Solwaraspora sp. WMMA2065: one gene and its partner. The protein of the gene in region 2 interacts with the protein of the main gene of each other region in a pairwise test. Links are inferred from orthologs where the notes say so. Each region holds a gene or a part of one and is shown on either strand. Other genes may lie near its edges.

Region 1 (3,210 bases), 2.1 Mb from region 2 along the record:
CGACCCGGATCAGCCGGTGCCGGAGCCGATCGACCCGCGTCGGGCCGGTCAGGATCCGCCCGGCGAGGCCGGGAACGCACCGCCGACCGCCGACCGCCGGCCGTCGGCCGGCCGAAACTTGCCGGCTGCCATCGGCGTCGGCCTCGGGCTGGTCGTCGTGGTGCTCGGTTCGTTGTTCCTATGGCGGCCAGCCTTCCTGGTCGTCCTGCTGGCCGCCGTCAGCCTGGGCACCTGGGAGATGATCCGGGCGGTGCGTACCAGCGGCGCCCGTCCGCCGACGATCCCGTTGCTCGCCGGCGGCGCGCTGATGTCCGTGTTGGCCTGGCGGATCGGCCCGGATGCTCTGGCGCTCGGGTTGCTGGTGACGGTTCTGGCGATGCTGATCTGGCGGCTGGGCGATGGACCGTCCGGGTACCAGCGGGACGCGGCCACGGCCACGCTGATCGCGGTTTACGTCCCGTTTCTAGGTGGTTTCGCCGCGCTGCTGGCCAGTCGGCCGGATGGCGACCTGCAGATCCTGGTCACCCTGGCTGCGGTGATCCTCTCCGATACCGGTGGCTATGCCGCCGGTGTCTTCTACGGCAGGCACCGGATGGCGCCGACGATCAGCCCGAAGAAGTCCTGGGAAGGCTTTGCCGGGTCGGTGGCCGCCGCCGGGATCGGCAGCGCGGTGCTGCTGCTTCTGCTGCTCGACGTCATGCCGCTGTGGGGGGCGTTGTTCGGCGTGGCGGTGTCGGTCGCGGCAGTGCTGGGGGACCTAGGCGAGTCCATGCTCAAGCGGGATCTCGGGGTCAAGGACATGAGCAACCTGCTGCCCGGACACGGCGGGCTGATGGACCGGCTCGACTCGATCCTGTTCGCGTTGCCGGTCTCCTACCTCGTGCTGTCGTTGATCGCGTTGGCCGGCTGAGCGGTCGTTCAGAAGGGGGTGCCGGTCGATGCGCCCACCGTGGCGAGCCGGCCACGGCGGGATCGTGGGAGACTGGTCCTGCCATGAGAAGCCTGCCGCTGACCCCGAGCCGTCCGGCGACCGTCGCGTCCGACGGTCGCCCCGCCCTGCCGCCCCAGCACCTGGCTGATCTCGATCTCGGCGAGCGGCAGACGCTGCTTGCCGGGCTCGGTCAGCCCGCCTACCGGGCGAAGCAGGTTTCCACCCACTACTTCGGCCGGCTGACCCGGGACCCGCAGGCGATGACGGATCTGCCGGCCACCGTCCGGGCAGGGGTCGCCGAACGGCTGCTGCCGACCCTGCTCACTCCGGTGCGCGAAAGCGCGTGTGACAGCGGCGCCACCCGCAAGGCGCTTTGGCGGTTGCACGACGGAGCCCTGGTGGAGAGCGTGTTGATGGGCTACCCGGACCGGGTGACCGTCTGCGTGTCCAGCCAGGCCGGGTGCGGGATGGCCTGTCCGTTCTGTGCCACCGGTCAGGCCGGGCTGACCCGGAACCTGTCTACCGCGGAGATCGTCGATCAGGTCGTCCACCTCGCGGGGGTGGCTGCGGCGGGTGGCATCACCGGTTCACCGCCCCGGCTGTCACACGTCGTCTTCATGGGGATGGGCGAGCCGTTGGCCAACTACGGCCGGGTGATCGCCGCCGTCCGACGGCTCTGCGCGCCACCACCGGAAGGGCTGGGTCTGTCACAGCGGCACCTGACGGTCTCGACCGTCGGACTGGTGCCGGCAATGCGGCGTCTCGCCGGGGAAGACCTATCGGTGACTCTTGCGCTGTCGTTGCATGCGCCCGATGATGATCTGCGCGACGAACTCGTGCCAGTCAACCAACGGTGGAAGGTCGCCGAAGTCCTGGACGCCGCGTGGGAGTACGCGGACCGTACGGGTCGGCGGGTGTCCATCGAGTACGCGATGATCCGGGATGTGAACGACCAGCCATGGCGAGCCGATCTGCTGGGTCGATTGCTGGCTGGTCGCATGGCCCACGTGAATCTCATTCCGCTCAATCCGACTCCGGGCAGTCGTTGGGACGCCAGTCCCAAGCCGGTCGAGCGGGAATTCGTTCGCCGGCTGCGTGCAGCTGGTGTCGCGGTGACCGTTCGCGACACCCGGGGCCGGGAGATCGATGGAGCATGCGGGCAGCTCGCGGCCGCCGAGACGGCGTCATGAGCTACCGGTGTGATCAGCGAGTGAATCAGGAGACGTAGTGGCGAGTCAGGGACAGCGCTTCCGGCGTCGGGCGCTTCGTCGGGGCTACAAGGTCGACGAAGTGGATGCCTTCCTCGACCGTGTAGAGGCCACACTCGCCGGCGAGCCGGTAGGGTCACCGGTTTCCGCGCAGGAAGTGCACGATGTCGTATTCAGAGTCCGGTTCAACGGCTACGACGAATGGCAGGTCGACCTGCACCTGGACCGGGTGGAACGACAGCTCGCCGAGCTGGAGGAGCGTGGCCCGGCCGGTCGTGGCGCGGACACCCGTGCCGGCCGGCCCGACCGGCCGGCCCCGGCCGGGCGCGACGATCGTCCGATGCGTGACGAGCGCCCGGTCCCGTCGGCCGCCGCCGCGCTGCCGCCGCGGCCGGCGCCCGGTCAGCCAGGGCCGGTGCCCGGTCAGCCCGGGCCGGTGCCCGGTCAGCCCGGGCCGGCCCCCGATCCGTACGGCCACTATGCCGACCAGCCGACCGGGAGTTACGGCCGCTACGAGGACCCTCGGGGCGGCTACCCGCCGGGTGCTCCGGCAGGCGGCCCGCCGGTGCCGGCTCCGGGCGGGCCGCACCGCGGATTCGGTCCCGGCCCGGGCGGTCGGTTCGACGGTTTCGAGCAGGGCCGGCACGGTAAGGCCGACATGACGGCCGAGATCTACTTCCCGGATCGGCGGTCCGGCCAGTCCGGCCCGCCGTCGGGCGGCCACCCCGGCATGGGTGGCGCCCCCGGCGGCCACCCGGGGGTGGCAGGCGGCTACCCCGGCATGGGTGGCCCTCCCGGGGGCGGCGGCCACCCGGGCATGACGGGCGGCCACCCGGGCATGACGGGCGGACCGGCGGGACTGTCCGGTGGCGGCAGCCTGCAGCGGGTGGACCAGATCCGGCGGACCTTCCAGGTCCGCCGGTTCGGCAGCGGCTACGACCCGGCGCAGGTGGATCGGCTGTTCGAGGACATCCTCACCGCGATGGCCGGTCGGGGGCCGATGCCGGTGGACACGGCGGAACTCGACACAGTGCAGTTCGGGCTGGTGACCGGTGGCTACTTCGAAGCCGA
Region 2 (3,089 bases):
TCGTCCTCCTCGACCAGGCCTAGCCAAACCCCCGCTTTGCGCAGTGCACCCATGCCGCGCCCCTCCGTCCGCCGTGCGGCACGCGCCCCCGCCGTGCCACTGTCGCGCGTGAACACTGCAGTGCCCACCGGTCCGAGCCGGCTCCCCGCCATGACCGGTGCGCGGTCACGGACGTCGACCCCCGACGACGGGGAGTCCGGCTCAAACAACACTGATGTAGTTTGGTATCCGCCGCCAGGCTACCGTAGCGTTGGGCGCTTTCCGAGCAACGCACTTCCGACACGGACATGTGTCGCGCCGGCGTCCACCGCCGCCTCCAGGTCGGCGCTCATCCCGGCAGAGACCATCCAGGCCTCCGGCGCGGCGGCTCTGAGCTGGGCAGACACCTCCGCCAGCCGGGCAAACGCCGGCTCCGGCGACTGGTCGAGCGGAGCCACTGCCATCACCCCGGCGAGTCGCAGATCGGACTTGCCCAGGATGCACTCGACCACCGGCCAGAAGCCGGTCACCGCATCCGCCGAGTCCGGCACCGCGCCACCACGCCCCGTCACGCCGTCCAGACTGACCTGGACCAGCACGTCGAGCGCCCGGCCACGCCCACTGGCGGCGGCGGCCAGGGCTCGGGCCAGGGGCACCCGGTCCACCGAGTGCACCAGGTCCGCGTAGCCCACCACCGACCGGCACTTGTTGCGCTGCAACTGGCCGACGAAGTGCCAGCGCAGTCCCGGCCCACCGGACGGACCCGCAGCCAGCTCGGCGACCTTGGCCGCCGCCTCCTGGTCCCGGTTCTCGCCGACGTCGGTGACCCCGAGCTCGGCCAGCAGCCGCACGTCGGCGGCTGGATAGGTCTTGGTCACCGCGATCAGCGTGACGCTGTCCGCCGACCGACCCGCCGCCGCCGTGGCGGCGGCAAGCCGGGACCGTACGGCGGTCAGCCGGTCGGCCAGTTCCGCACGTCGTCGTTCGGTGTCGACCGTCATGAGCCGTTCTTGAGAAAGTCCGGGACGTCGACGTCGTCGAAGAGCACCCGGCGGGTCTGCTGGGTCGGCGTCTGAGGCGCCGGGGCGACAGCCGGGCTGGTCGGCGCGGCCGGCGACACCGGTGCCGCCGGGACCTTACGCGGACCCTCGGCCGGCTTGTACGCGGGAGCCCCACCGTCGAAGCCGGCCGCGATGACGGTGACCCGCACCTCGTCGCCCAACGCGTCGTCGATAACCGCCCCGAAGATGATGTTGGCGTCGGCGTGCGCCGCGTCGGTGACCAGTTGCGCCGCGTCGTTGATCTCGAATAGGCCGAGATCGGAGCCACCGGCGATGGAGAGCAGCACCCCCCGGGCACCGTCCATGCTCTGCTCCAGCAGTGGGCTGGAGATCGCCGCCTCGGCCGCCTCGACCGCCCGGTTCTCGCCCCGGGCACTGCCGATCCCCATCAGCGCGCTGCCGGCCCCGCTCATCACGCTCTTGACGTCGGCGAAGTCCAGGTTGATCAGGCCGGGCGTGGTGATCAGGTCGGTGATGCCCTGGACACCGGAGAGCAGCACCTGGTCGGCCTGCCGGAAGGCGTCCATCATGCTGATCCCCCGGTCACCGAGGGCCAGCAGCCGATCGTTCGGGATGACGATCAGCGTGTCGCACTGGTTACGCAGCTCCTCGATGCCGGCCTCGGCCTGCACCTGGCGTCGCTTGCCCTCGAAGGAGAACGGCCGGGTGACCACACCGATCGTCAGAGCGCCGAGCTTGCGGGCGATGTTGGCCACCACCGGCGCCCCGCCGGTGCCGGTACCGCCGCCCTCACCGCAGGTGACGAAGACCATGTCGGCGCCCTTGAGCACCTCCTCGATCTCGTCGCGGTGGTCCTCGGCGGCGTTCTTGCCGACGTCCGGGTTCGCCCCGGCACCGAGCCCCCGGGTCAGCTCCCGGCCGACGTCGAGCTTGACGTCGGCGTCGCTCATCAGCAACGCCTGGGCGTCGGTGTTGATCGCGATGAACTCGACGCCCTTGAGGCCAACCTCGATCATCCGGTTGACGGCGTTGACTCCGCCTCCGCCGATGCCGACGACCTTGATGACCGCCAGGTAGTTGTGCGGAGGTGTCATCGGGGTGCCTTCCCTTCGAGAGTGGCGGGCGCCGGCCTGACCCGGCCCACTGGGACCACGGAGGACAGACCCGTCGGTACACGAGAGCGGGACGAACCCTCACCCTCTACTAGAGGCTTAGGGTTATGTCAACCACTGAACCTCTCCGGGCAACGTATGCGCACGTACCGCGTGATCCAAGGACCATGCTGGGCGTGTCGCGGGCCGCGCCGGGCCGAGCCAGTCTCGGCAGACCGTAATGTACCTTCTACACCGAGCCGTCCTGAAATCACCCAGACGACATGCCGGATCAGCGGATGGTCACCACATCCGGGGCACTGACGTCGATCACGCTGCCGTCCTGGACCAGCAACGCGTCGGCGACCCGGGCCTTGACCGCGTTCTCCGTGGCGTCACCCCAGATCACCACCCGGTCGTCGGCGAGCCGCAGCTCGATCCCGGCCGGGCCACTGACCACCATCTCCTCCAGTACCTCGCGCAGCTGGGCGGTCAGCGAGTCGAGCACCACGACCGCGTCGCGGACCAGCGCCTGGTCGAACTCGGCCGTCTCCAGCCGGACGACCGCCAGGTCGTCCGGGCGCGTGGCCAGTGTCCGGAAGGCCACCCCGGCCCCGTCGACCACCACGAACGCGTCGTCCTGGGGCACCACGGCGGCCGGCACCCGCTCCACCACGGTGATCACCACCGTACCCGGCCAGTCCCGGCTCGCCACCGCCCGCTCCACCGCGGCCAGGCCGGAGACCCGGCCGGCCACCGCGGCCAGATCCACCCGGGCCAGTGGGGTCCCCTGTGGAATCTGCGCGGCCTGCCGTACCTCCGACTCGGTCACCAGCGCCGCCCCCGCGACCCGGACCTGGTCCACGCCGAACACCGAGGTCGCCGAGACCACCCACCAGCCGACCGCGGCCAGGGCCGCCAGGCAGCCGGCCACCGCCCAGGGCAGCGCGGCCCGCAGCCGTCGTCGCCGGGCCCGGCGCATGAACCGCCGGACCGA

Evidence for each region.
Region 1: the proteins of ftsZ (region 2) and rlmN interact in binary tests that used the Escherichia coli proteins (3 or more experiments, as listed by UniProt). The link is inferred for Solwaraspora sp. WMMA2065 from one-to-one orthologs.

What each region holds. Positions count from the first base shown.
Region 1 is NZ_CP128361.1:242,646-245,855, forward strand. The notes cover bases 161-3,057. They hold rlmN (dual-specificity RNA methyltransferase RlmN), read left to right. Parts: upstream 161-993; coding sequence 994-2,121; downstream 2,122-3,057. Other genes in these bases: O7610_RS01080 (phosphatidate cytidylyltransferase), read left to right, coding at 161-910; O7610_RS01090 (DivIVA domain-containing protein), read left to right, coding at 2,159-3,057. Also shown: more of O7610_RS01080, read left to right, coding at 1-160; more of O7610_RS01090, read left to right, coding at 3,058-3,210.
Region 2 is NZ_CP128361.1:2,374,601-2,377,689, forward strand. Bases 37-2,812 are described here. They hold ftsZ (cell division protein FtsZ), read right to left. Parts: upstream 2,096-2,812; coding sequence 977-2,095; downstream 37-976. Other genes in these bases: O7610_RS10710 (cell division protein SepF), read right to left, coding at 37-53; O7610_RS10715 (YggS family pyridoxal phosphate-dependent enzyme), read right to left, coding at 240-980; O7610_RS10725 (cell division protein FtsQ/DivIB), read right to left, coding at 2,385-2,812. Also shown: more of O7610_RS10710, read right to left, coding at 1-36; more of O7610_RS10725, read right to left, coding at 2,813-3,089. UniProt on the Escherichia coli protein: Essential cell division protein that forms a contractile ring structure (Z ring) at the future cell division site. The regulation of the ring assembly controls the timing and the location of cell division.